DNA from 2 places in the Neobacillus sp. Fa239 genome. Region 2 is predicted to be linked to the other one. Evidence: a T-box and tRNA genes for the amino acid it is inferred to sense, from the RefSeq annotation. Region 2 holds a T-box; the other holds one or more tRNA genes.
What was found. A T-box is a leader RNA that pairs with one kind of tRNA and senses whether it is charged. The one in region 2 lies ahead of leuS (leucine--tRNA ligase), so its partner is inferred to be a tRNA-Leu.
Positions count from the first base shown of each region.

Region 1: it has a tRNA-Leu gene. The T-box ahead of leuS (leucine--tRNA ligase) is inferred to sense a tRNA for this amino acid. The anticodon was not compared.

Region 1 covers NZ_AP041611.1:3,580,068-3,583,490, reverse strand. Annotated here, with positions in the region: gene ACZ5XR_RS17415 (amino acid permease) at 1-282, shown strand, start outside; gene sdaAA (L-serine ammonia-lyase, iron-sulfur-dependent, subunit alpha) at 361-1,923, shown strand; tRNA gene ACZ5XR_RS17405 (tRNA-Leu) at 1,977-2,059, shown strand; gene ACZ5XR_RS17400 (MFS transporter) at 2,312-3,423, shown strand, end outside.
Region 2 covers NZ_AP041611.1:4,438,096-4,441,518, reverse strand. Annotated here, with positions in the region: gene ACZ5XR_RS21975 (YtzC family protein) at 1-222, shown strand, start outside; gene ACZ5XR_RS21970 (glycogen biosynthesis protein GlgD) at 239-418, shown strand; gene ACZ5XR_RS21965 (MDR family MFS transporter) at 547-1,743, shown strand; T-box leader at 1,860-2,081, shown strand; gene leuS (leucine--tRNA ligase) at 2,125-3,423, shown strand, end outside.

The DNA.
Region 1 (3,423 bases), 860 kb from region 2:
ATCAGTGAAATCAAATTTAGAAAAGTAAATGCTGGTGCAATGGAAAAGCATCCATTTAAAATGCCTTTTGCACCGTACAGCAACTATGCAACCATTGTATTTTTACTGGTCGTCCTTGTTGGTATGTTTATCAATCCAAGCACGCGCATCCCGTTAATCGTGGGAATTGCATTCCTTGCCATTATGACAGGTATTTTCTATCTCTTAAAAATGGAAAAACGCGTACCGTTAGAGGATGCCGAAAACGAAAAAGGCACAAAAGCAAAAGCGGGTTTAATATAAAGTAAACAAATGATGAAACAAGGGGGACGGTTCAAATGCTTCACTATTGGAACCGTCTCCTTTTAAAGGAGTGGTATTATGTCTTTCATGAGTTTAAGAGAGTTAATTGAATTGGCCGGGCAGCAAAACATAACGATTGCAGAATTAATGATCCAAACGGAAATACAGCAAAAGAGCATTCCACGGGAAGCGATTATCGAAAAAATGGCCGAGCAATTTACGGTAATGGAAGAGGCTGTTCGCAGAGGGACGACAAGTGCTGTCATGTCTCGTACCGGCTTGACCGGTGGTGATGGGCACCGTCTTCACCAATATGCTAAAAATGGAAAATCCATTATCAATCCAGTTACATTAAATGCCGCAGCCAATGCGCTGGCCGTATCAGAAGTCAATGCAGCAATGGGGCGGATTGTGGCAACACCGACTGCAGGTTCAGCTGGAATCTTGCCAGCAGTGCTCGTTCACGCTCTGGACAGCGGAACATTCCCACGAGAGCGGATCATACTGTCGATGTTCACTGCCTCTGCCCTTGGCTTGGTGATTGCCAATAAAGCTTCCATATCAGGAGCTGCTGGCGGATGCCAGGCGGAAATCGGCTCAGCAACCGCGATGGCAGCTGGCACTTTAGTTGAGCTTGCCGGTGGCACTCCAAAGCAGGTTGGAAATGCCATCGGAATTGCTTTGAAAAATTCACTGGGACTAGTTTGTGATCCGGTCGCCGGGCTGGTGGAAATTCCATGTATCGTTCGGAACGGATTACACGCGATTACCGCGCAGGCTGCGGCAGATATGGCGCTAGCAGGGATGGTCAGCATCATTCCACCTGATGAGGTGATTCATGTAATGCATGAAGTCGGGCAGCAAATGCCTGAATCGCTAAGGGAAACCGGGATTGGCGGTCTGGCTGGCACCCCGACAGGTCAAAAATTGAAGGAGCAGATTTTCAGCGAAAAGACAAGCGGTTGCGGGCCGGCTAAATATCAAAGCGCCTATGAGATTATCGGCCCTGTCATGGTTGGGCCATCCAGTTCACATACTGCAGGTGCTGTCCGAATTGGCAATATAGCCTACCAGCTGTTAAACGAAAAACCATTATTTGCAAAATTCTCTCTTATGGGTTCCTTTGCCGAAACCTATCAAGGCCATGGCACAGATTTAGCATTAATTGCAGGGGTTCTTGGATTAACAACAATGGATGAAGGTATTCCAAATGCAAAATCCATTGCCGAAGAAAATGAATTACAATACGAGTTTACGAAACGGGTGCTTGGAAGTTACCACCCGAATACAGTGCTAGTAGAATTATCAGGGGCAACGCGAACTGTAAAGGTCTTGGCCAGTTCCTTAGGCGGCGGCAAAGTAGAAGTTCAGGAATTGGATGATTATCCGTTAAAGTTTTCCGGAGAACGACCAACAATTGTAATCCGCCATACCGATCGAAAAGGGGTTATTGCCGAGTTATCAGGATCTCTTTTTCAAAAAGGGTTAAATATTGCTCGTTTGGCAAATGAACGTTCAAAAATCAATGGTTCGGCGATAACGGTTTGTGAGATTGACAATCAGATTGAAGAAAATCTCTTAACCATATTGAATAAAGAAATTCCCATCATTGATGAAATTTTATTAATCCAAACTAAATAGTGAAGAGGGGCATCTGCCCACCGCTACTTAAAAGTATTACAAAAAAACAACGTGCTGGATGTGGTGGAATTGGCAGACGCGCACGACTCAAAATCGTGTTCCGTAAGGAGTGTCGGTTCGACCCCGACCACCGGTATCTATTTTTCGAAAGAAAAACGAGAATGCTCGTCATATCAACGTTTTAAGCGTTCCTGCTAAGGTAGGGACGCTTTTTTCATTGCCCCAACATAATAATCGGTTGTCTAAACGGGGCTGCAAGTTCAAGGGCAATTTTATATACGGGACTGTTTTTAGTTTCTTTTTGTAAATTTATTACTTCTATTGGTCTTTTTGCATATGATGGTTTATTACCTAAATTTTATAAAGGGGTGTGTTAATATTGAGTAATATGTCGGTTTCAACGTCTGAGGTAAAAGTACCTTCACCGACTCGAATTCTCATCACATCCGGAATCGGAACCCTGTTCGACTCGATGGATGTGGCGTTGTTCTCTTACATCCTTGTTTCACTTGGACGGGATTGGCATCTTAATTCCGGCACAATGGGTATGCTTGGAAGTTTAGGGTTGCTTGGTATGGCAATTGGTTCTGCGTTCTCAGGCTCCCTTGCTGACCGATTTGGCCGGCGAACTATTTTCATGTGGACTCTTCTGCTCTACAGCGTTGCGTCAGGTTTATCTGGACTTGCGGCGACCGCTGGTATTCTGATGCTGCTACGCTTTTTGACTGGTCTAGGTCTTGGTGGCGAACTCCCCGTCTCCACTACCTACGTGTTGGAATCTTCAAAAGACGAAAATCGTGGCCGCCGCGTAGTGCTGTTAGAAATGTTTTGGGCCTTTGGGTCCTTGGCCGCAGCAATTATTGCATTCTTCGTCATTCCGTCAGTCGGTTGGCGAGCCGCCTTTTTGATTGGCGCAATTCCGGCGCTGTACACTATCTACCTAAGAATCAGTCTACCCGAAACACCACGCTACCGTAACTTGACTGAGCGCCTCTCGTTTAGAGAGTCATTCGTAAGGACATGGTCGAAAGGTATTAGAAGGCGCACTGCCGTGACATGGACGCTGTGGTTCACTATGAACTTTGCATACTATGGATTGTTCACCTGGTTACCTTCCATAATGGCGGCCAAAGGCTACTCTCTTGTGCACAGCATCGGGTACGTATTGATCATGACTCTTGCACAGGTTCCGGGTTACCTGACAGCAGCTTGGTTGGTCGAAAAGTGGGGACGTAAAAGAACACTCGTCATTGCCATATTTCTGTCTGGTCTGGCATCCCTGGGCTTTGGATTTGCCACAAGCACTGTCATGTTGATTTTGTTTGGGGTGTTAATCTCTTACTTCATGTTAGGAGCTTGGGCAGGCACGTATATATTTACTGTCGAACAGTTTCCTACGGCAGTCCGTGCCACCGGAATGGGTTGGTCCGCTGGATTCGGGCGTATTGGTGGTGTTTTGGCGCCAATGTTCACTGGGTTGTTACTTGGGGCAAAGGTTGG
Region 2 (3,423 bases):
GAGGATGCTATTCGATATGCCCAGAACCAATACAAAGAAAGCAGCCTTCAAGAGCACTATAATAATGATGATTACACGCAGGCTTTACAATCTCTTGAAGACACGTATCAGGATATTTGCAAGATGGCGCAATTTGCAAATTCGCAGCAGCGGGAGCAGCTTCACAGAATGAGATTGCAGCTGCAGCAGATCCAAAATACGATGATCCTACAGGGGTATTAAGAGGAGGACAAACTTAGTGAAAAAACGATCAAAACAGCAAAATCCCGAGCAAAAGACACGAAATGGAATCAATAGTAACGATATAGAGCTTGGCCAGGATGTAGATTTAGTCAAGCAATCAAAAAAGAAATACGAACAATCTGGCGGCCAGCCGGTCAAATCGAAAATGCATCAGGAACAAGATCAATCATCGTGATCAAATAAGCCCTCAACATGCTGTTGGGGGTTTTTGTATGTCCTTTAGAAAAAGTATTGCACCCCAATCGAAAACAGGCTAAAATTACCTAGGGAATCGAAATAGTTACTATATAAAGGAGCGATATCATGCCTCGTGCCTTATGGCTCTTAATTATTGGAATGGCAGTGAATTCAACTGGCTCTTCTTTTTTATGGCCGCTAAATACAATCTATATTCATAATCATCTTGGAAAAAGTTTATCTATGGCGGGACTGGTGCTCCTATTCAACTCTGGGGCAAGTGTCATTGGCAATTTGTTCGGGGGAAGTTTATTCGATAAATTCGGTGGCTATAAATCCATTTTACTTGGAATCGCTATTTCCTTGCTCGCCGTGAGCGGACTCTCGATTTGGCATGGCTGGCCCGAATATATTTTCTTTTTAACCATTATTGGACTAGGAACTGGAGTTATTTTCCCATCGATGTATGCTATGGCAGGCTCTGTTTGGACCGAAGGAGGACGGAAGGCCTTTAATGCCATGTACGTTGCTCAAAATGTCGGCGTTGCCATAGGTGCTGCACTAGGAGGCATTGTCGCGGATTACTCCTTCCAATTAATCTTTCTTGCTAACACCCTAATGTATGTGATCTTTTTACTGATTGCCGTTTTTGGCTATAAGGGGATTACAGTGAGTTCTGCAAATCATACGAAAAAACAACAAGAAACCATTGTAAATAACAAAAGAAATGTAAAAGCCCTGTTAATCCTTTGTTCAGGCTATTTGTTATGCTGGGTGGCGTATGTTCAATGGACCACCACCATCGCATCATACACACAGCAGATTCATATTACCTTATCGCAATATAGCTTTTTATGGACTATTAACGGTGCACTAATCGTCCTTGGACAGCCATTATTAAATATGGTATTAAAGCGATTTAATTCCAATTTAAAAGCACAAATGATCATTGGCATTGTCATCTTTATCCTCTCATTTTTGGTAGTAGGGAATTCCAAAGCTTTTACAGGGTTTCTAATTGGGATGATCGTTTTAACAATTGGCGAGATGTTTATTTGGCCGGCAGTACCGACAGTTGCCTTTTCATTGGCCCCTAAGGGACGAGAAGGGTTTTATCAAGGAATTGTCAACAGCACTGCGACTGGAGGAAGGATGATCGGTCCCTTGCTTGGCGGTATGATTGTCGATATGTATAGTATGTCCACTTTGTTTATTGTATTAATTGGTCTATTCATCATTTCGATTATTACAACTTTTATGTACGACCGGGTCCTCAAATCAAAAAAACAAATTGGCGCGAATGCAACAACCGGTTCATTATAAACGAACCGGTTTTTTTATATGTTTAAAATTATTTCCTTCGGCCGATACTGTTTTTAGGCTTTTGTTTTCTTGCAAATCGCAGGAAAATTTAATACAATAACCCTATATCTTTATAATTAAAAACATTGATTAGGATTAGTAATGGTTCATACTCGCAAATAGAGAGTTGACGGCTGGTGGGAGTCAACCGAGTACATCATGAACTCGCCTAGGAGTTGCAGACATGAAATTTGCAGTAATGTTTGCCGTTTTCCGCGTTAAGGATAATGAAGCGAGTGTTTTTGACACTAATGTGGGTGGTACCGCGGGAAGATACATACAATCCTCTCGTCCCTATTTGGGATGAGGGGATTTTTTTATTTTTAGAAGGAGGCAGTACTTATGAGTTTCGATCATCAGCAAATCGAAAAAAAATGGCAAAAGAAATGGGAAGAAGAAAAAACATTTAAAACAAGCGAAGAATTTGAAAAAAGAAAATTCTACGCATTAGATATGTTTCCATATCCATCAGGGGCAGGACTTCATGTTGGCCACCCAGAAGGCTATACCGCAACAGATATCCTTTCTCGTACTAAACGGATGCAGGGCTATAATGTCCTTCACCCAATGGGCTGGGATGCCTTTGGATTACCGGCTGAACAATATGCATTAGACACTGGTAACGACCCGGCTGAATTTACGGAACAAAATATCAACACCTTCCGCAGACAAATTAAATCCTTAGGATTCTCCTATGATTGGGACCGGGAAGTAAACACAACCGATCCCGACTATTATAAATGGACACAATGGATTTTCTTGAAGCTTTGGGAAAAAGGTCTTGCCTATATTGATGAAGTAGCCGTTAACTGGTGCCCGGCACTAGGAACTGTTTTGGCAAATGAAGAGGTGATCGACGGCAAGAGTGAGCGTGGCGGTCATCCCGTTGAACGTCGCCCGATGAAACAATGGATGTTAAAAATTACGGCATATGGCGACCGTTTACTTGAGGATCTTGAGGAGCTTGATTGGCCGGAAAGTTTGAAGGAAATGCAACGAAATTGGATTGGCCGTTCTGAAGGGGCCGAAGTTACCTTCCAAATTGCCGGACATGATGAAACGTTTACGGTATTTACCACTCGACCTGATACATTGTTTGGTGCGACCTACGCAGTGCTTGCTCCTGAACATTCGTTTGTCGACAAGATTACTACAGAAGAACAACGTCCAGCAGTTGATGCCTATTTAGAAAAAGTGAAAAGTAAGAGCGATCTTGAACGAACCGATCTTGCGAAAGAAAAATCCGGAGTATTTACCGGGGCATTTGCGATTAACCCTGCAAATGGCGAGAAGATGCCGATCTGGATTGCCGATTATGTCCTAGTCAGCTATGGAACGGGTGCCATCATGGCCGTTCCTGCACATGATGAACGCGACTATGAATTCGCCCAGCAATTTGCCTTGCCAATTAAGCAGGTGGTTGCAGGCGGTGATATTCAACAAGAGGCTTACACCGGTGATGGTGAACATATAAATTCCGATTTCCTAAATGGGTTGGATAAAGCGGATGCCATTCAAAAAATGATTGCCTGGCTTGAAGAAAAAGGGATTGGGACAAAGAAAGTTACCTTCCGTTTACGTGACTGGTTATTCAGCCGCCAGCGCTATTGGGGTGAACCGATTCCAATTATTCATTGGGAA